3 regions of the Planotetraspora sp. GP83 genome follow, and region 2 is predicted to be linked to each of the others. Evidence: predicted binding sites of a transcription regulator. Region 2 holds the regulator's gene; each other region holds the start of a gene.
The links. The regulator HrcA, encoded in region 2, represses chaperone genes, less so after heat shock. The targets are predictions, from matches to a motif close to TTGGCACTCTCNNNNNGAGAGTGCCAA.

Region 1 (7,069 bases), on a different contig from region 2:
GGCGTCCGTGAGCTGGATCTCGCCGCCGCGCCCCGGCGGGGTGTTCTCCAGGACCTCGAAAACCGCCGGGTCGATCACATAGCGGCCGATGACCGCCCAGTTCGACGGGGCCTCGTCGGCCGGCGGCTTCTCCACCAGGTCGGTGACGCGGACCACGTCGGCCTCGTCGGTCGCAACGATCGCGGCCGCGCCGTACAACGAGACCTGCTCGCGCGGGACCTCCATGAGCGCGACGACGCTGCCGCCGTACGTCGCCCTGACCTCGATCATCCGCTTGAGCAGCGCATCCCGCGGGTCGATCAGGTCGTCACCGAGGAGACAGGCGAACGCCTCGTGGCCGACATGCTGCTTGGCGCACAGCACGGCGTGACCGAGGCCCTTGGGCTCGCCCTGCCGTACGTAATGCATGGTCGCGAGGTCGACAGGCTCCTGGACCTGCGACAGGCGCTCCTCGTCCCCCTTGGCCCGAAGCGCGTCCTCAAGCTCGTACGCTACGTCGAAGTGATCCTCGATGGAGCGCTTGTTGCGGCCGGTCACCATGAGGACGTCGAGCAGTCCGGCGGATACCGCCTCTTCGACGACATACTGGATCGCCGGTTTGTCGACGATGGGCAGCATCTCCTTGGGGGTCGCCTTCGTCGCGGGCAGGAATCGTGTGCCGAGACCTGCGGCGGGGACCACGGCTTTGGTTACGGGATCGAAGTCAGCCATGGCTGAACACTAACGGAGCAGGCGGAGCGGGATATGGACAAGGTGACCCTGCGACGGCGGATCCTGGACAGCCGCTCGAAGATCGACGAGAAGACCCTGCGGGCGTCCTCCGCCGCCGTGCGGGAGACGCTGCTCGACCAGCCATGGGTGCAGATGGCGGGCCTGGTCGCCTGCTACTGGTCGACCGGATCGGAGCCCTCGACCCACGGGCTGGTCTTCGCGCTGTGGAAGCACGGGGCGACCGTGATCCTCCCGGTGCAGCGGCCGGACGGCGATCTCGACTGGGCGGTGTACGACGGGCCCGACTCCCTCGCGCCCGGGCCGCTCGGGATCATGGAGCCGGTGGACACCCGGCGCGGCGTGGACACGATCCGCACGGCCGCGCTGGTCCTCGTGCCGGCCCTGGCCGTGGACAGGTTCACCGGCGTACGGCTCGGCCGCGGCCGCGGGTTCTACGACAGGGCCCTTTCCCGGGTCGGGCCGAACGTCCCGACGGTGGCGCTGCTCCACGAGGGCGAGCTGATCGAGGACGTGCCGGCCGAGCCGCACGACCAGCGTGTACGGTTCGCGGCCCTACCGACCGGAATCACCCGTTTGGTGCATATGTGAAAAGATTCCGATAAGTCGCGGGAGGAGGGGGGCGGGTAAGGCTGAACATCTGGCTTCTCCTGTCCGCCGCCGTCGTCATCGCGGCCATCGCGTCCGTCCGCATCGCCCACCGCACCGGCCTGCCCAGCCTGCTGATCTACCTGGGTCTCGGGCTGCTCCTCGGCGAGTCCGGGATCGGCGGCATCCATTTCGAGGGCGCCCAACTCGCCCAGCAGCTCGGCCTGATCGCGCTCGCCGTCATCCTGGCCGAAGGCGGCCTGACCACCAACTGGGCCCACGTCCGCGACGCCGTGCCCACCGCGCTCGTGCTCGCCACGGTGGGCATCGCGGTCAGCATCGTCGGGCTGGCGGTAGCCGTACACGCCCTGCTGGGCATGGACTGGCGGACGGCGCTGCTGCTCGGCGCGGTCCTCGCCTCGACGGACGCCGCCGCCGTGTTCTCCGTGCTGCGGCGGCTTCCCCTGCCTCCCCGGCTGGCCGGGATCCTGGAGGCCGAGTCGGGCTTCAACGACGCCCCCACGGTCATCGTCGTGATGATGCTCAGCGCGGCCTCCCAGCCGATGCCGTCGCTGTGGCAGGTGGTGCTCGAAACCGCCTACGAGCTCGGCATCGGCGCGGCGGTGGGCCTCGCCGTCGGACCGGCCGCCGCCTACGCCCTGCGCCGGGTGGCGCTGCCCGCCTCGGGTCTTTATCCCATCGCGGTGCTGGCGCTGGCGTTCGTCGCGTACAGCGGGGCGGCGCTGCTGCACGGAAGCGGCTTCCTCGCCGTCTACGTCGGCACGCTGATCCTCGGCAACGCGCGGCTGCCCCACCGGGCGGCGACTCGTGGATTCGCCGAGGGCGCGGCGTGGCTGGCCCAGATCGGCCTCTTTGTCATGCTCGGCATACTCGCCAGCCCGTCCGAGCTGCCGCGCGTGATCGTCCCGGCCATGGTCGCCGGGCTGGCCCTCGTCTTCCTGGCCCGGCCGCTTTCGGTCGTGGTCTCCGCCGCGCTGGTGCAGGTCGCGCGGATCGGCAGCCTGTCATGGCGGGAGCAGGTGTTCCTGTCGTGGGCGGGTCTTCGCGGCGCGGTGCCGATCGTGCTCGCCACGATCCCGTGGGCCGCCGGCGTGCCGGGCGCCAAGGGGCTGTTCAACGACGTCTTCATCATCGTCATCGTGTTCACACTCGTACAGGGGCCGACGCTGCCTTATCTGGCGCGGATTCTGGGCGTGACGGCCGAAGGCGAGGCCCGCGACCTCTCCGTCGAAGCCGCGCCTCTGGAGGAGCTCAACGCCGACCTGCTCCAGATCCGAATCCCGACCGGCTCGCTGATGCACGGCGTCGAGATCTTCGAGCTGCGGCTTCCGGCGAACGCCCTGGTCACGATGGTCGTCCGAGGCGGCCGGTCCTTCGTGCCGACGGAGAACACCCGGTTGCGCGCGGAGGACCAGCTTCTCGTGGTGACCACCGCCGCCCAGCGGGAAACCGTCGAACGCCGCCTGCGCGCGGTCAGCCGCCGTGGCAAGCTCGCAGGCTGGTACGGCGAGCGAGGGGCCTAGCTGTCTCGACCTTTTGAGGCGGAGGCGGCCTCGGGGTGCCGGAGGCGGTCGCGGGGTGGGCGGACACGGGGTCGGGAAGCGGACCGAGGTGCAATAAACCGGGCTGGAGTGGCGTTTGTGCTCCTTGACTGCTTACCATTAGCAGTCGAACGGGTCGAGTGCCAGTCTCAGGAGGAGTGCGTGCCCACCTATCAGTACGCCTGTACCGCTTGCGGTGAGCAGCTGGAGGTCGTTCAGAAGTTCTCTGACGACCCGCTCACGGACTGCCCGGAATGCCAGGGCCGCCTGCGCAAGGTCTTCTCCCCGGTCGGCATCGTGTTCAAGGGGTCCGGTTTCTACCGCACCGACAGCCGGTCGTCGAGCTCGTCCACCTCCACGGTGTCGGGCGACTCCAAGAAGTCGGGCGGCGACTCCGCGAAGAAGCCGGGCGACTCGGCCAAGGAGGCCGCTCCCGCCGCGGCCTCGACGTCGGCCTCCGGATCGGCTTCGGGATCTTCTTCGGGATCTTCTTCGGGCAGCACGACTTCAGCGGCGACCTCCGCGGCGTGACGATCGGGCCCGGCGCCGGCCGGGCCTGCGCGGAGTTATCCACAGGCGTCGCGTCGAGGGTGGCCGTGATTCGCTAGGGTCGGCCGCATGGTCAACGACGTAGAGATCGGGGTCATCGGCGGCTCGGGGTTCTACTCCCTGATCGAGCACGCCGAGGAGATCCAGCTGGCGACGCCGTACGGCCCGCCGAGCGACAGCGTCACACTGGGCCGGATCGGCGACCGGTCCGTGGCCTTCATCCCCCGGCACGGGCGCGGCCACGTCCATCCCCCGCATCGCATCCCCTACCGGGCCAACCTCTGGGCCCTGCGCTCGCTCGGCGTCCGCCAGGTGCTCGCGCCCAGCGCCGTCGGGTCACTGCGGCCCGAGCTCGGTCCGGGCGCTCTGGTGATCCCCGACCAGCTGGTGGACCGCACCACCGGCCGCGCGCAGACCTACTACGACGCGGGCGGCGCCGTCCACGTGTCGTTCGCCGATCCCTACTGCCCCAGAGGCCGGGCCACGGCCGTGGCGAAGGCCCGCGAGACGGGGTGGGACACGGTCGACGGCGGCACGCTGGTGGTCATCGAGGGCCCCCGGTTCTCCACCCGCGCGGAGTCGAGGTGGTTCACGCAGGCCGGCTGGTCGATCATCGGCATGACCGGCCACCCGGAGGCGGTGCTCGCCCGGGAGCTGGCCCTCTGCTACACGTCGCTCTGCCTGGTGACCGATCACGACGCCGGTGTCGAGGCCGGCGAGGGGGTCACCCACGAGGAGGTTCTCGCCTTCTTCGCGGCCAACAGTGAGCGGATGCGCTCGCTGGTGAGCGAGGTCGTGGAGGCCCTCACCCTTGAGCGTGCGTGCCCGTGCGGCAGCGCCCTCGACGGCATCAAGCTCCCCTTCGACCTTCCATAACCGGCCATGCGCGCCGTCAGTCTGCTTCTCGCTCGTCGCCGCCGTCTGATCGCCGCCATCCTCGCGGGGCTGGCGGTGGCGTGCGTGGTCATGTCGGTCCGGCCCCCTCAGGGCGTGGACGTCCTCGCCGCCGCTCACGATCTCGGCGGAGGCCGCCTGTCCGCCTCCGACGTCATGGTCGTACGGCTGCCGCCCGACGCCGTGCCGGATGGCGCGTTCCGTACGGCATCGGCAGTCATGGGCCGTGTGGTCAGCGGGCCGATGCGCCGGGGCGAGCCGCTCACCGACGCCCGGCTGCTCGCTCAAGGGCTGCTCGCCGCTCAGGGGCCGGGCATGGTGGCGGCTCCCGTCCGGATCGCGGACCCGGCCGCCGCGAGGCTGCTCTCACCGGGAGACCTCATCGACGTCTTCGCCGCTTTCGAGGGAGAGGGCCGGCAGGCGTTCGCCGTCACGCAGGAGGTCAGGGTGATAACCCGCCCCTCGGGAGAGGACGACGAGGGCGCCCTCCTGGTCCTCGCGACCACTCCCACCCAGGCCGCGCAGCTGGCGCAGGCACAAGCTCATGGCCGCCTGTCCGTCGCCATCCATCCAAGGTGAGGAGGGCCCGGTGAGAAAGGGCCCGGTAAGAAGGGGCCCGGTGATCAAGGGCTTGGTGAGGAGGGCCTACCAGAGGCGAACACCGCCTGCGGCGAAACCGTTAGAGGAGTGAACCGATCTTGGGGTCGTATTCCCAGTGCCACGGCTCGAAGGGGCTGTGGTAGGCCCAGTCCGGGTGGATGAACCCGAAGCGCTTGCTGTTGGCCTCCAGCCAGTTGAACTGAACGGATCGGAAGGCCTGGACCCCGCCGCAGAGGTCGACCGCCATCCCCAGGCCGTGGTTGCTCTTGCCCGGGATCGCCGCGAGCCCGGGACGCTGGTAATAGACCGTCTGCTGCTCACTGAGGCTGCGATAGCTGTCCGACACGCAGATCGGCCTGCCGAACCGCCTCTGGTAGGCCAGGTTGAGGTCCGCGAAGGCGATGGCCGCGTCGGCCCGCAACTCCTCCCCCTCCTGCGGCAGCGGGCACAGGCTGGTCTTCGGGAGCAGGCCGTTCGGGTACTGCGCGGCGATGTCGACCCGCGTGGGATCACAGGCCCCCACCCCACGGTGGCCCTGGTTGACGTTGACGCCGAGCTTGGTCAGCGCCTTCGTGAGAGACCTGACCAGCCTGGACGAGCGCTTCCGCAGGCTGTCGATCTGCAGGTTGAGCTGGGCCTCCTGGAGGAGGTTGGCCGCCCGCAGTTCCTGCGCCTCGGTGGCGAACTGCTCCTGCTGCTGCTGTAGCCGTATCGCGTCGCCGAGGACGGTGTTGCGCCCGGCGACCAGATGGTCGACGTCACTCATGGCCCGAAGCGTCGTGGTGCCGTCGCTCTGGGTGAAGAGCGGCCCGAGCCCGGTCGTCGAGGGATCCTGATAGATCGACTCGACGAGATCGGAGAGCGGCTTGCGCATCTTGGCGAGCGCCTGGGTCGCCGCCTGGAGCTGGGTCAGCTTGGCGACCAGCTGTTTCTGTGAGGCGTCAAACTGCTTCTGCCTGGCGACCAGGGCCTTGTTGGCGTCCTCTATGCCCTTGAACGCCTGCTGGGCCTGCCGCCGCAACTCACTCAGGCTGCCCGGATCCTTCCCCTTCGCCTTCGCGTTTCTCTTGAGCGGATAGGCGCCGAGTGCCACGGCATGTGCGGTCGAACCCCGGCCGTTCGCAGAGGCGTCCCCCGCACGATCGGCCTGGACGGCCCGTGCCGTACGGGACGGGACCGCGTGGACGTCCTCTGCCGTACCGGACGGGACCGTGGGGGCGGCCTGCGCCGTACCGGAGAAGATTCCGCCGACGAGCGAAGTCATCGCCGTGACGACCGCGACCAGACGCGCTGATCGACGAGATGGCACGATCGACCCCCCGTTTGCGAACTCGTGACCCGGGTCAGGGACGCACGTTACTACAGGTCCTCACATCCCTGGGCGCGAGTTGTCACATGCGTTAGCTACCGATCACAGCTCCTTTCGGCATCTTGTCCGGATCCACGCGGTAATCGGCACGATTTGCGCACCACGGCTGGGCCATACATCCGCGCCCGCGCCCGCAAACAGGGGCCGCCGCCCATGCCGCGACCGAGGCGGGTGCGGGGGTCGGCGTGGGACAGGTTCTGAGGCGGGGGCCCTATACCTGGCCGCCGCGCTCCTGGCACAGCTCCCATAGCCAGGTGCCCTGCCACTCCAGTCCGCACGTGAGCCCCACTCCGTCGCCGTCCGATCGCCTCTCCTTGGGCCGGCGCTTCGGCCGTGCCTTACCGGCGGTCTGAACAGTCAGCTCCGGCCGTTCGACGAGTATGAGCCCTCCGTAGACGCGGGACGGCCCAAAAGGCTCGGGCACCGGCGTCGGGTCCAGCACATCGTCCTGTACGGCTCCCGCTGCCAGCCCCACGCCGCCCGGCGGATTGGCCTGGGCCACGGGATCGCTGCCCGTCGTCGCTGGAGGAGCGTCATTCGTTCCGACGCCGGGATCTGTCCCAGCCGGGGCCGTATCGGCGACACCCGAAGAGGTCCCGCGGTCGCCTGTGGTGAGCCCGTCCCCCGAGGTGGAACCCGCCGCCGAGCCCCCACCTGTCACTGGATCGGGGCCTGCCGCCGGGCCCCCGCCTGTCAGTGAATCGGTGCCTGCGGTTGCAGCGCCGTCCGTTTCCGAACCCGGGCCTGCCGTCGCAGCCGCGTCCGCTCCTGAGCCGGG
Region 2 (7,069 bases):
GTCGACCGGGAAGTTGAGGATCGTGAACGTCGCCGGCGTGTGATCGGGCTTTGGGTAGACCAGCGTGTCCCGGTCGCCCGCGAGGTGCAGCGTGAGCATCCCGTGCTCCTCGGAGACCCGCAGACCGAGCGTCTCGCCGTAGAACCGCCTGGCCTCGGGGATGTCGTCCACGGAGAATCCGCTGAACGCCCTGCTGTTCTCTAACATCGCGCTCCCCTCACCGACGACTTCACCGACGACTTCACCAGCGCCCGCAACGGGACAGCAGCACGGCGGCCGCCGCCACTCCGGCCGTCGAGGTCCGCAGCACCGTCGGCCCCAGCAGGGCCGGTACGGCGCCGGCCGCCCGGAATCGGGCGATCTCGTCATCGATGATGCCGCCCTCGGGGCCGACCACGACCACGATGTCACCCTTCTCCGGCGGTGTCAGACCGCTCAGCGGTTCGGCGGCCTCCTCGTGCAGCACGATCGCGAGCGCCGCCCCGGAGATGAGCGAGGCCACCCCGGCCGTCGTGGCCTGCTCGGCCACCTCGGGAAGGTGGAAGCGGCGGGCCTGCTTGCCGGCCTCGCGCGCGGTGCTCCGCCAGCGGGCCAGGGCCTTGCCCGCGCGGTCGCCCTTCCACTGGGTGACGCAGCGGGCGGCGGCCCAGGGCACGATCACATCGACGCCCGCCTCGGTCATCATCTCGACCGCCAGCTCCCCCCGGTCCCCCTTCGGGAGCCCCTGGACGACGACGAGACGCGGCACGGGCGGGTCGAGGTCGTAGCGCCTGAGCACCTCGGCCGTGAGCGTGTCCTTGCCCACGTCGGAGACGACGCACTCGGCGACCCGGCCCAGGCCGTCCGTCAGGTCGATCCGCTCGCCGGGTCGGAGCCTCCGCACGGCCGCCGCGTGGCGTCCCTCCGGGCCGCCGAGGACGACCCGGCCGGCCCCGGGACCGGCTTCGAGATCAGTGGTGTCCGCCAGGAAGACGGGAACGCTCATGAACCCGCCTCAGCGGCCGTTGAACGCGTCTCTCAGGCGCGAGAAGAAGCCCTGCTGGCCGGGGGAGAACTTGCCCGGCGGCCGCTCCTCCCCGCGCAGCTTGGACAGCTCCCGCAGCAGCTCCTCCTGCGCCGGGTCCAGCTTGGTCGGGGTCTCGACGGTGACGTGGATCAGCAGGTCGCCCCTGCCGGTCTCGTTCAGCCGCTGGACGCCCCTGCCGTACAGGGGGATGATCTGGCCGGCCTGGGTGCCGGGCCGTACGTCGATCCCCTCGGCGCCGTCGAGGGTCTCGACGGTGAGCGAGGTGCCGAGGGCGGCGGCGGTCATCGGGATCTGGACCGTGCAGTGGAGGTCGTCTCCCCGCCGCTCGAAGATCTGGTGGGGCCGCTCGACGATCTCCAGGAAGAGGTCGCCGGGAGGGCCGCCGCCGGGGCCGATCTCACCCTCGCCCGCGAGCTGGATGTGGGTGCCGTCCTCGACGCCGGCCGGGATCCTGACCTTGATGGTCCTGCGGGTGCGGACCCGGCCCTCGCCGGAGCACTCCATGCAGGGGTGGCGGATCACGCTGCCGTACCCGCCGCACTGGGGGCACGGCCGCGAGGTCATGACCTGGCCGAGGAACGACCGGGTGACCTGGGACACCTCGCCACGGCCGTGGCACATGTCACAGGTGTCGGGGTGGGTGCCCGCCGCCGCGCCGGAGCCGTGGCAGACCTCGCACAGCACGGCCGTGTCGACGACCAGTTCCCGCGTGGTGCCGAACCCGGACTCGGCCAGGTCGAGCTCGACCCGGATCGTCGCGTTGCGGCCCCGCCTGGCGCGGGAGCGCGGCCCCCGGGCCCCGCCGGCCGAGCCGAAGAAGGCGTCCATGATGTCGCTGAACGGGAAGCCCGCCCCGAACCCGCCGGCTCCGGCCCCCGCCCCGCTGCTGAACGGGTCGGCGCCGAGGTCGTACATCTGCCGCTTGTTCGCGTCGGACAGCACCTCGTAGGCCTGAGTGATGTCCTTGAACCGCTCCTGGGTCTCCGGATCAGGATTGACGTCCGGGTGCAGCTCTCGGGCGAGACGGCGGTACGCCTTCTTGATCTCTTCCTGGCTGGCGTCACGGCGCACCCCGAGGGTCGCGTAGTAGTCCTTGGACACTTATGACCCCGCCAGGATCTGGCCGACGTAGCGCGCCACCGCGCGCACCGCACCCATCGTCACCGGATAGTCCATTCGCGTCGGGCCCAGCACTCCTAGCCGGGCCAGTTCCTTGTCGCCCGAACCGTATCCCGCGGCCACGATCGAGGTGCCGCGAAGTCCGGTGTACGGGTTCTCCGAGCCGATCCGGACGGTCAGCTCGGACAGGCCGCCGGTCTCGCCGAGCAGGCGCATCAGGACGACCTGCTCCTCCAGCGCCTCCAGCACGTCGCGCAGGCCGACGCTGAAGTCGGCCGCCGCGAGATTGGCGGTTCCAGCAAAAACGATCTTTTCCTCGTGCCGCTCGACAAGTGTCTCAAGAAGCACCGACAGGATCGTCGCCGCCACGGGACGATCCTCGGCGGGAAGCCGCTCCGGCACATCGGCGACGGTCTCCGGCACGCTGGAGAGGCCGCAGCCGTCCAGGCAGGCGTTGAGCACGGCGCGCAGGTGCGCGATCCGGTCGTCCGTAACCTCCTCGGGCAGGTCGACCACCCGCTGCTCGACCCGGCCGGTGTTGGTGATCAGCACGAGCATGACCCGCCGCTCGGCCAGCGGCACGATCTCGACGTGCCGGACCGACGACCTGGTCAGCGAGGGATACTGAACGACCGCGACCTGCCTGGTGAGCTGGGCCAGCAACCGCACCGTCCGCATGACGATCTCGTCGAGGTCCACGACCCCGGCGAGGAACGTCTCGATCGCTCTGCGCTCGGCGGCGGAAAGCGGCTTGACCTGCGAGAGCCGGTCGACGAACAGGCGATATCCCTTGTCCGTCGGAACCCTCCCGGCACTCGTGTGCGGCTGGTGAATGTACCCCTGCTCCTCAAGCGCGGCCATGTCGTTGCGGATCGTCGCAGGAGAAACGCCGAGATTATGCCTGTCGGCGAGGGCCTTGGAGCCCACCGGCTCGTTGGTGGACACGTAGTCCTCGACGATGGCGCGCAGCACGGCCAGCTTGCGGTCGTCGAGCAATGTGTCACCTCCCTGTGCGTGGGAAACACGAACTCTGGCACTCTGTGTTCCCGAGTGCCAAGTGTACGGCCAGCGCCCCCGGGGTGCGATAACACGATCGACTACAAGGACAAGCCGACTGCAAATGGCTTACAAGCGGCATTCGCCAAACTCCCACCCATGACCGAAAATCCCAACCCGGGCCCCGCGGACGCCACCGTCCGGTTGCCGCACCCTCCCGCGCCCGGCGAGCCGTACGGCGCTTCCTACCCGCCGGGCCCCGCATATGCCTCCGGCGGCCAGTACCCGCCCCCCTCCTACGGCACGCCTCCCCCGCCTCGCGCGGCGGGCCCGGTCCGCCCCCGCCTTCTGTGGGTCTTCCTGGCCTGGGCGCTCTTCGTGGTCCTGCTGATCGTGGGGGTCGGCGGCTTCGCGGGCGGCCTGTTCTCCACGATCAGCGACGTCGCGCCGGCCAAGACCTTCGCCGGCGGCCAGGCGGTCAGCGCCAGGCTCGACCCGAAGGACAAGCCGGCCATCTACGCCGCCGCCGACCAGCCCACCAACGTCTCATGCGAGGTGCGGGGCGACCAGGACGAGAAGGTCACCCTCACCCAGCCGAAGACGTCCCAGACGGTCGCCATCGGCGACAGGAAGTGGGAGCTGCTCTTCACCGTCGGCGTCCCGTCGGCGGGGACCTACCAGGTGAGCTGCGACGGCGAAGGCGTCACGTTCGGCATCGGCAAGGAGCTCACCGCGAGCGGCGGAAAGCTCGGCGGCGCGATCGCGCTCCTGGCGCTCCCGTTCCTCGGCTTCCTGGCCGCCGTGATCGTGACCATCGTCGTGCTGGTGCGGCGGAGCGCCAACCGGCGGCGCCCACCCACCCACTCGCCGTGATCATGCACAGAGTCCCACGCTTGGCCTCCGACCTCGGCAAACCCCAGGCGGGATCATGCACGGGTTCCCGGTCGGCCTCGTCACGCAGGGCAAATCTCCACGTGATCATGCGGGGCGCCCTGTCCGGGACGGCGGACGCGGACACGGGCGGCGGGTTCGCCGCCGCCCCGGTCGCTGTTTTGCTAGCGTTCGCGGCATGTATGGGCGGGACGTGCTTTCCGGAGACTGGCGGCGCCCCAAGCGGGGCCAGATCCCCACGGTCCCGGCCGAGCCGGATCTCGTGGTCGAGGACGCGGAAGGCCGGTTCTGCGGCGCGGTGGTGGCCTGCGACAAGGAGGCCGTCACGCTGGAGGACCGGTTCGGGCGGCGGCGGGTCTTCCCCCTCGCGCCCGCCGGGTTCCTGCTGGACGGCAAGCCCGTGACACTCGTACGGCCGGCCGCCGCGCCCCAGGGCCCCAAGCGGAGCGCCTCGGGGTCGATCGCGGTCGGCGGGCTGCGGGCCCAGGTCGCCAAGGAGAGCCGGATCTACGTCGAGGGCGTCCACGACGCGTCCCTCGTCGAGAAGATCTGGGGTCACGACCTCCGGGTCGAGGGCGTCGTGGTCGAGTTTCTGGAGGGCGTCGACGACCTGCCCGCCATCGTGGCGGAGTTCGCCCCGGAACGCGGCCGTCGTCTGGGCGTGCTCGTCGACCACCTCGTGCCGGGGTCCAAGGAGAGCCGCATCGCCGCCCAGGTCTCCGGAGACCATGTGCTGGTCGTCGGCCACCCCTACGTGGACATCTGGCAGGCGGTCAAGCCGTCCGCGCTCGGCATCCCGGCGTGGCCGAGCGTGCCGCGCGGGGTTCCCTGGAAGGAGGGCGTGATCGCCGCCCTCGGCTGGCGGATGGATCCCCAGGAGGCATGGCGCCACATTCTCGGGCGGGTGCGGACATTCACCGATTTGGAGCCCGAACTCCTCGGCCGGGTCGAAGAGCTGATCGACTTCGTCACCGAACCCGAGTGAGCCCCGTGCCGGCGTTCCCACTCCCCCCGCCCGGTGCGGCGTGCCGCCAGCTAGCCTCGAATGACATACGGAAAGGCCAGGAGGCTTCCGATGAGTGAGAGCCCGCACCAGCACGAGCCGGACCCATTCGAGCCGCGAGCGCAGGAGCCGGGATACGGACAGCCAGGATACGGACAGCCGGGCACGCCCGGCTACGGCGGCGCACCCGGGTACGGCAGCTCCGGCCACTCCTATGGCCAGCCCGGTTACGGGGCGCCCGGATACGGACCATCCGGTTACGGGGCACCTGGATACGGACCGTCCGGATACGGGGCGCCGGGGTATGGCTTCGGGGCGGGCCGGCCGTACGTGCCGGGACAGTACGGCCCGCGGCCCGGCAGCGACGACACGACCATGGCGATCCTGGCCCATCTCTCCGGGCTCGCGAACCTCTTCATGTGGCCGCTCGGCATAGTCGGGTCGCTGGTGATTTACATCACACACAAGGACAAGTCGCCCTACGCGCGTGACCAGGCGGCCGAGGCGCTGAACTTCTGGATCACCCTCACGATCGCCTTCATGGCCGTGTGCGTCGCGTCCGTCCTCTTGATGGTGGTGCTCATCGGGGCCCTGGGCTTCCTGCTGCTCCCCGTCCTCTGGCTGTACGCGCTGATCACGGGCATCCTCGCGGCGGTGGCCGCCAGCCGTGGCGAGAACTACCGCTATCCGGCGACGATCCGGCTCGTGACCTGACGGTCCCGGCCTACGTCAGGTCGAGGACGAGCCCGTCGGCGAGAAGCCTGCCCCGCAGCGTCAGCACGATCCGCCCGTCTCCGACCTCCAGCAACCCCTCGGACACGGCTCTGTCGCATGCCGTACGGGCCCGTGGGTGAAGGTCGGCCAGCGGGAAGCCGGAGGCCAGGCGGAGCTCCAGCATCAGCCGCTCGACGGCCCGGTCCTCGGCGGACAGCACCTCGCGGGCGTGCGCGGGCGAGGCGCCGGAGGCGAGGCGGCCCGCGTACGCGGCCGGATGCTTGACGTTCCACCAGCGGGTGCCGCCGACGTGGCTGTGCGCGCCGGGACCGACGCCCCACCAGTCTCCGCCGGTCCAGTAGAGCAGGTTGTGCCGGCAGCGGGCCTCGTCGCCGGTGGCCCAGTTGGAGATCTCGTACCACCGCAGCCCGGCCGCCGAGAGCATCTCGTCGGCGATGAGGTAGCGGTCGGCGGCCACGTCGTCGTCGGGCATCGGCAACTCGCCCCGCCGGATCCGCGCGGCGAGCCGGGTGCCGTCCTCGACGATCAGCGAGTACGCCGAGACGTGGTCGGGCCCGGCCGCCAGGGCCGCCCCCAGGGAGGCCCGCCAGTCGTCGTCGGTCTCCCCCGGCGTGCTGTAGATCAGATCCAGGTTGACGTGCTGGAACCCGGCGCCCTTCGCCTCCCGTACGGCCTGCGCGGCCCGGCCGGGGGTGTGGTGGCGGTCGAGGACCTTCAGCACGTGTTCCCTGGCGCTCTGCATGCCGAAGCTCATCCGGTTGAACCCGCCGTTTCGCAGGATTTCCAGATATGCCGGGTCGACGGACTCGGGATTGGCCTCCGTGGTCACCTCGGCGTCCGGGCGCAGGCCGAACTCCTTGTCGATCGCCTCCAGGATCCGCACCAGATCGGCCGCCGGCAGCAGGGTCGGCGTGCCGCCGCCGAAGAACACGGTCTCGACGGGCAGGGCCGCATTCCCCATGTCCCCCAGCACGCGCCGGGCCAGCCGTACCTCCTCGATGGCGGTCTCCGCGTAGTCCCTCTGCGAGGCGCCGGGGCCGAGCTCGGCGGCCGTGTAGGTGTTGAAGTCGCAGTAGCCGCAGCGGCTGGCGCAGAACGGGACATGGACATAGAAACCGAACGGGCGTGATCCCAGCCCGTCGAGCGCGCTCAGCGGCAACTCGCCGGAGGCGGGGACGGGGTCGCCGTCGGGAAGCACGGAAGGCACGTCTCCAGTCTGCCGCCATTCTCCCGATGCCATTGACGCGCTGATCACCCCGGGTCTACGATCCTGCAGAATTTAAAAGAAAGTTTCCTAA
Region 3 (7,069 bases), on a different contig from region 2:
TCGAGCGCCCCCGCACCGGCCCCATGCGCGACATCGTCGCTACCATCCAGCCAGACCAGGACGAGATCGTCCGAGCCGACCTCGGCGTGACGGTCTGCGTCCAGGGGGCTCCCGGCACCGGGAAGACGGCGGTGGGCCTGCACCGCGCCGCCTACCTGCTGTTCACCCACCGCGAGAAGCTCTCCCGATCCGGCGTGATGATCGTCGGCCCGAACCGCGCCTTCCTCTCCTACATCTCCTCCGTCCTCCCGGCGCTCGGCGAAGTCAAGGTCGACCAGACGACCGTGGCCGGCGTCCTCGGCGACCACTCCTTCCCCGAGGACCCGGCGGTCGCGGCGATCAAGGGCGACGCCCGGATGGCCGAGGTCCTGAAGCGGGCGCTCTGGCTGCACGTGACCAAGCCGGAAGAGGGCGTGCTGTTCACCAAGGGCATCAACCGCTACCGGGTCGCCGACTACGAGGTCCGCGAGATCGTCGCCTCGCTGCGCGGCACCACCCGGTACGGCCCGGGCCGCACCACGCTGGCCCAGCGGCTCGCGCACGCCGTGCTCGTCCAGATGGAGCGGCGCGGCGAGTCGCCCGACGACCGGGTGCAAGACGCCGTGGCGAGATCCAAGTCGGTCAAGGCCGTGCTCGACGCGGTGTGGCCCAAGCTCACGCCCGAGCAGGTGCTCTTCCGGCTTCTCTCGGACGCGGGCTTCCTCGCCCGCGCCGCCAAGTCCGGCCTGTCGCCCGCCGAGCAGGAGACGATCCTCTGGCGCAAGCCCGCCAAGTCGCACAGATCCGTCAAATGGTCTGCGGCCGACGCCGCGCTGCTCGACGAGCTGGGCGACCTGATCGAGCGGACGGCCTCACACGGCCACGTCGTGGTGGACGAGGCCCAGGACCTGTCCGCGATGCAGCTCCGCGCGCTCGGGCGGCGCTGCCGTACGGGATCGGCGACCGTGCTGGGCGACCTCGCCCAGGGCACGACGCCGTGGTCCGCCCGGTCCTGGAAGACCGTGCTCGACCATCTCGGCCAGCCGTCCGGCCAGGTCACCGAGCTGACACTGGGCTTCCGCGTGCCGCGCGAGATCCTCGACTACGCGGCCCGGCTGCTTCCCTCGGTCGCGCCGGACCTCGCCGCTCCCCGATCGCTCCGCCCCGGAGCCGGCTCCCTTTCCGTACGGCTGTCGCCCGACGTGGCCTCGGCCGTGCCCGACGCCGTACGGCAGGCCCTCCGGCGTGAGGGCTCCATCGGGGTCATCGTGGCCGACGCCTCCGTCTCCGCCATCTCGACGGCCCTCACCGGTATCGGCCACGGCGTGCTCGGCCCCGACTCCACCGGCGAGGAGCGCGTGCTGGTGGTCCCGGCCGGCCTGGCCAAGGGCCTGGAGTACGACCACGTCATCGTCGTGGAGCCCGCCGACATCGTCGCCGCCGAAGAGCGCGGGCTCGCCCGGCTCTACGTCGTCCTCACCCGGGCCGTCACCTCGCTGACCGTCCTCCACGCGAACGGGCTCCCCGAGCAGCTCGCCCCGCAGACCGTTATGTAGACCGTCGGGTGGACCGGGCTACAGCGTCGTCGTCATTCCCCCGTCGACCGTGAAGGTCGCGCCGGTCGTGTTGCCGCTGCGGCGTTCGCTCGCCAGCATCAGCACGGCCTCCGCGATCTCCTCCGGCCGCGTGAGCCGGCCCGTCACCATGCGCTTCGCGACGGCGGCCCGCGCCTCGTCGCCCTGCCAGCGGCCGGTGTCCACCGGGCCCGGGGCCACACCGTTGACGCATGTGGAAGTCGTCAGTCGTGTGACTCAAGCGGCCGCCGGACGCGCCTCGTTAGCGTGCGGTCATGACCGAATCCACGAATCCCTTCGACGTCGTCCGCGCCGTATACGCGGCCATCAACGCAGGTGACGTCCCCACGTTGTTCGCGCTGACCGACCCCGAGATCGAGATCTACCAGAGCGAGGAGCTGCCCTACGGCGGCCACCACCAGGGCTACGACGGAATGAAGGTGTTCCTGGAGGGCGTGCGGACCGCTTTGGACAGCCAGATCGAGATGGGCGAGCTCTACCGGGCCGGCGACAAAATGGTTCAGATCGGCCGGACCCGGGGAACGGCCCGTGCGACAGGAGCGTGGATTTCGAACGATTCCGCGTCGCCGGGGAAGACACACTCCGCCGGGCCGTCGATCTGTGCACCGGCGTCGCGTCTGTCAGTCCGCAGCAGCGAATCAGTACTGTCATGCAGCGGCTCGGCCCTCACTGCTCGCTCCCAATCGTCGCGGAGCTTCTCGACAGAACGACCTGACGTCCTACGAGGTCGACCGGGTCACCCATTCCAGGAACGTCGCCGAGCCCGCCGCCAGAGGCCACGCGGTGACCTCCGGGTTGTCCCACGGGTGCCGGTCGATCAGATGCGCCTCCAACTCGGGATACTTCGCGGCGGTGGTCTTCAGGAACACCTGCCACTCCTCGGCTTCCCCGAGTTCGCCCTTGTGCCAGAACACCGAGACGACCGGGCCGAGGACCTGCCCGCAGGCCGCGAGACGCCCCTCAACCGCCGACCGGACAAGGTTTATCGCTGCCTCGCGGCTGGCGGCCGTCGTGGACACCTGGAAGTAGTCAGTCACGCCGCAGACCCTACGACAGCCAAACGCCCCGCCGGCGAGATGACCGGCGGGAGGGAGCTCGTGCTCATCCTCTCACCACGCTGAAAAGAAAGAGCCGGCCCCGTGACCGGGGGCCGGCTTCTTCTCGTAACCGTGCTTCGAGGACCTAGAAGTCCATGTCGCCGCCGCCGGGCATGGCGGGAGCGGCCGGGTTCTTCTCGGGCTTCTCGGCGATGACGGCCTCGGTCGTGAGGAACAGGGCCGCGATGGAGGCGGCGTTCTGCAGCGCGGAGCGCGTCACCTTGGCCGGGTCGATGATGCCCGACTCGAACATGTTGACGTACTCGCCGGTGGCGGCGTTGAGGCCCTCACCCGCGGGCAGGTTGCGCACCTTCTCCACCACGACGCCGCCCTCGAGGCCGGCGTTGACGGCGATCTGCTTCAGCGGCTCCTCGAGCGCCTTACGGACGATCGCGACACCGGTGGCCTCGTCGCCGTTGACCTCGAGCTTGTCGAACGCGTTGGCGGCGGCCTGCAGCAGGGCCACGCCACCACCGGGGACGATGCCCTCCTCGACGGCGGCCTTCGCGTTGCGGACCGCGTCCTCGATGCGGTGCTTGCGCTCCTTCAGCTCGACCTCGGTCGCCGCGCCGGCCTTGATGACGGCGACGCCGCCGGCCAGCTTGGCGAGACGCTCCTGGAGCTTCTCGCGGTCGTAGTCGGAGTCGGTGTTGTCGATCTCGGCGCGGATCTGGTTGACCCGGCCGGAGATCTGCTCGGCGTCACCGGCGCCGTCGACGATGGTGGTCTCGTCCTTGGTCACGACGACCTTGCGGGCGCGGCCCAGCAGGTCGAGCGACGCGTTCTCCAGCTTGAGGCCCAGCTCCTCGCTGATGACCTGGCCGCCGGTGAGGACGGCGATGTCGCCGAGCATGGCCTTGCGGCGGTCGCCGAAGCCCGGGGCCTTGACGGCCACGGAGCGGAACAGGCCGCGGATCTTGTTGACGACCAGGGTGGCCAGGGCCTCGCCCTCGACGTCCTCGGCGATGATCAGCAGCGGCTTGCCGGCCTGCACGACCTTGTCGAGCAGCGGCAGCAGGTCCTTGTTGGCCGAGATCTTCGAGTTGGCGATGAGGATGTAGGGGTCCTCGAGGACGGCCTCCATGCGCTCGGGGTCCGTCACGAAGTACATCGAGATCAGGCCCTTGTCGAAGCGCATGCCCTCGGTGAGCTCAAGCTCCAGGCCGAAGGTGTTGCTCTCCTCGACGGTGATGACGCCTTCCTTGCCGACCTTGTCCATCGCCTCGGCGATCATCTCGCCGATCTGCGGGTCGCCGGCCGAGATGGAGGCGGTGGAGGCGATCTGCGCCTTCGTCTCCACGTCCTTGGCGAGCTTGGACAGCTCCTCGCTGACGCGCTCGACGGCGGCCTCGATGCCCCTCTTCAGGGACATCGGGTTGGCCCCGGCGGCGACGTTGCGGAGACCCTCGCGTACCAGCGCCTGGGCGAGCACGGTGGCCGTGGTGGTGCCGTCACCGGCGACGTCGTCGGTCTTCTTGGCGACTTCCTTGACGAGCTCGGCCCCGATCTTCTCCCACGGGTCCTCGAGCTCGATCTCCTTGGCGATGGAGACGCCGTCGTTGGTGATGGTGGGGGCGCCCCACTTCTTCTCCAGCACGACGTTGCGGCCCTTGGGACCGAGGGTGACCTTCACGGCGTCGGCGAGCTGGTTCATACCGCGCTCGAGACCGCGCCGGGCGTCCTCGTCAAACGCGATCATCTTGGCTGCCATAAGGCTAGACCTCCCAGTAGCAGGGTGGCTTCAGCGGACCGAGCCGACGCCCGCGACGGCAAGGGCCCGCTTCCTTCGCCGGCCCCATCGCCTCGATCCGGTTGTTGTCACTCTCTACCCGAGAGTGCCAAACAAGTATCTAGCACTCTACCCCTGCGAGTGCAAGCGGAAGCCATGCTGACCAGCTTGTACGGGTAAGTCCGCCCACGTCGAAGGCCCGGTTCGGGGGAGCGAACCGGGCCTCCGTGGTTGTCCTGGGACGGGATCAGACGGTCCGGACGCCTTCCGCCTGCGGGCCCTTCTGACCCTGCGTGATGTCGAACTCCACTCGCTGGCCCTGCTCGAGAGCCTTGTAACCGTCCATCATGATTGCCGAGTAATGGACGAACACGTCCTTACCACCGTCTACCGCGATGAAGCCGTAGCCCTTGTCCGCGTTAAACCATTTGACGGTGCCCTGCGCCACTTTCCGACTCCTCTTACTGGGCTGGGGACCACACCCAAGAAGCCCCCGGTTTCGTCGATCGTCTTCGACCATACCTGTGTCAAGGCGTAGAACAACAGAGTCAAAGCGCAAACTGCTCCATCACGTTCGCTCAAAGCAGGATCGGCGAATATTCAGTTAAGGAGTAGATAGTTGATAATTGCACTATATGCTATAGCACCGATTAACTTCGGCAATGATAGAACCGCATGTCAGGTGCTCGCGGGCTTGCCGCCGCTCAGCCGCCGGCGACGGCGGGGATGACGGAGACCTGGACTCCGTCGGGCGTCGCGGTGTCGAGCCCCTCGGCGAAACGGACATCCTCTTCCCCGACATACACGTTGACAAAACGACGGATCTTGCCCGTTTCATCCAGGATCCGGGCGCCGATGCCGGGGTAGTCCGCGTCCAGCTTCTGCAGGACCTCGCGGAGCGTTCCGCCCTCTCCGGATACCTCTGCGGCTCCGTTGGTGTATGTCCGCAAAATCGTCGGAATCCGCACTGAAACGCTCATCTATCGCTCGCTTTCGTTGCTTGGGTTGGGCTTTGGATAACGCGTTCAGTTGGCGAAAGCCGTACGGAATGCGTCGAGGGAAGGGCGGATGACGGCGGTGGGCCGCGCCTCGGCGGCGACCGCGTCCAGGGTCTTGAGCCCGTCCCCGGTGTTGAGCACGACGGTCTCCGCCTCGGGGTCCAGCGTGCCGTTGCGGACCAGCTTGCGCAGCACGCCGACGGTCACGCCGCCGGCGGTCTCGGCGAAGATGCCCTCGGTGCGGGCCAGCAGGTGGATGGCCTCGACGATCTCGCGGTCGTCGACGTCCTCCACCGCGCCGCCCGTGCGCCGGGCGATGTCCAGCACGTACGGCCCGTCCGCCGGGTTGCCGATGGCGAGGGACTTGGCGATGGTGTCCGGCCGGACCGGCTGGACGACGTCGAGCCCCGCCTTGTACGCGGCCGAGACAGGCGAGCAGCCCTCGGCCTGCGCGCCGAACACGCGGTACGGCTTGTCCTCGACGAGGCCGAGCTTGATCAGTTCGCGGAAGCCCTTGTCCACCTTGGTGAGCTGGGAGCCGGAGGCGATGGGGATGACGATCTGGTCGGGGATGCGCCAGCCGAGCTGCTCGGCGATCTCGTACGCCAGGGTCTTGGACCCCTCCGCGTAGTAGGGCCGGAGGTTGACGTTGACGAAGCCCCACTTCTCGCCCAGCTCGTCGCCGATCAGCTCGGAGCAGAAGCGGTTGACCTCGTCGTAGGTGCCCTCGATGCCGACCAGGCGCCCGCCGTACACCGAGGCCATGGTGATCTTGGCCTCTTCGAGGTTCGACGGGATGAACATGCAGGAGTCGAGCCCGGCGCGGGCGGCCGCGGCGCCGACCGCTCCGGCGAGGTTGCCCGTGGAGGAGCAGGAGAGCGTGTGGAAGCCGAAGGTCCTGGCCGCCTCCAGGGCGATGGCGACGACCCGGTCCTTGAAGGAGTGGGTGGGGTTGCCGGAGTCGTCCTTGACGTACAGCGAGCGGAGGCCCAGCTCGCCGGCCAGGTTGCCGGCCTTGACGAGCTTGGTCCAGCCCGGCTGGAGGTTGGGCTTGGAGGCGACGTTCGCGGGAACGGGCAGCAACGACCGATAGCGCCAGATGTTGGCCGGTCCCGACTCGATCTGCTCCCGCCGGACCTCGCCGAACTCGTATGCCACCTCAAGTGGCCCGAAACACTCGATACAGGCGAAGCTGGGGCCGAGGTCGTAGACGGTGCCGCATTCCCGGCACGACAGACCGGTGGCGGGGCCGAACTCGTGAGCAGTGGTGAGCGCCATGAAGCGAGGCCTTTCCCTCATCTTCGCTCGCGACCACCCTGGCCACGAGCCGGAATTGGCACCTGTCCCGGCCGGCCTCGTGGTCACGAGTTCGGACACCGGGAGGGTTGCCGGGGCTTCGTAGGGCCGGTCCCTCCACCCCTCTGGATGAGCAATATTCAGTTGTCTCCCGCATTAAGCGGGTCCCTAGCACTGTACCGTGCCGTCCCGCTTGTCCGTTCCGGTGTCTCACATGGCGAGACGAAACGTATCGCGCCTCAGCCGTACGCCTCGCCGAGAGCGATCTGGACGTACTTCCTGGCCTGGTGGATGCGCGACTTGGCGGTGCCGAGAGGGATGCCGAGCTGGTCGGCGACCTCGGCGTAGTCGAGCTGGCAGATGTCGCGCAGCACC

Region 1: ABH927_RS13185 (FmdB family zinc ribbon protein) is a predicted target of HrcA. The motif match lies at 3,000-3,026, and genes of this name have one in related genera.
Region 3: groL (chaperonin GroEL) is a predicted target of HrcA. The motif match lies at 4,487-4,513, and genes of this name have one in related genera.

The regions. Positions count from the first base shown of each region.
Region 1 is NZ_JBGCBZ010000008.1:672-7,740, reverse strand. Features, by position in the region: gene galU (UTP--glucose-1-phosphate uridylyltransferase GalU) at 1-711, opposite strand, end outside; gene ABH927_RS13195 (5-formyltetrahydrofolate cyclo-ligase) at 745-1,320, shown strand; gene ABH927_RS13190 (potassium/proton antiporter) at 1,362-2,861, shown strand; gene ABH927_RS13185 (FmdB family zinc ribbon protein) at 3,042-3,410, shown strand; gene ABH927_RS13180 (S-methyl-5'-thioadenosine phosphorylase) at 3,498-4,304, shown strand; gene cpaB (Flp pilus assembly protein CpaB) at 4,311-4,901, shown strand; gene ABH927_RS13170 (D-alanyl-D-alanine carboxypeptidase family protein) at 5,002-6,186, opposite strand; gene ABH927_RS13165 (hypothetical protein) at 6,503-6,793, opposite strand.
Region 2 is NZ_JBGCBZ010000004.1:194,632-201,700, forward strand. Features, by position in the region: gene ABH927_RS07605 (VOC family protein) at 1-207, opposite strand, end outside; gene ABH927_RS07610 (16S rRNA (uracil(1498)-N(3))-methyltransferase) at 242-985, opposite strand; gene dnaJ (molecular chaperone DnaJ) at 995-2,128, opposite strand; gene hrcA (heat-inducible transcriptional repressor HrcA) at 2,129-3,142, opposite strand; gene ABH927_RS07625 (hypothetical protein) at 3,302-4,015, shown strand; gene ABH927_RS07630 (DUF3097 domain-containing protein) at 4,212-5,018, shown strand; gene ABH927_RS07635 (DUF4870 domain-containing protein) at 5,109-5,750, shown strand; gene hemW (radical SAM family heme chaperone HemW) at 5,761-6,978, opposite strand.
Region 3 is NZ_JBGCBZ010000016.1:165,585-172,653, forward strand. Features, by position in the region: gene ABH927_RS22630 (AAA family ATPase) at 1-1,535, shown strand, start outside; gene ABH927_RS22635 (SDR family oxidoreductase) at 1,554-1,754, opposite strand; partial or broken gene ABH927_RS22640 (nuclear transport factor 2 family protein) at 1,829-2,119, shown strand; gene cutA (divalent-cation tolerance protein CutA) at 2,294-2,611, opposite strand; gene groL (chaperonin GroEL) at 2,757-4,382, opposite strand; gene ABH927_RS22655 (cold-shock protein) at 4,648-4,848, opposite strand; gene ABH927_RS22660 (MoaD/ThiS family protein) at 5,105-5,380, opposite strand; gene thrC (threonine synthase) at 5,426-6,676, opposite strand; SAM riboswitch class I at 6,691-6,830, opposite strand; gene ABH927_RS22670 (RNA polymerase sigma factor) at 6,934-7,069, opposite strand, start outside.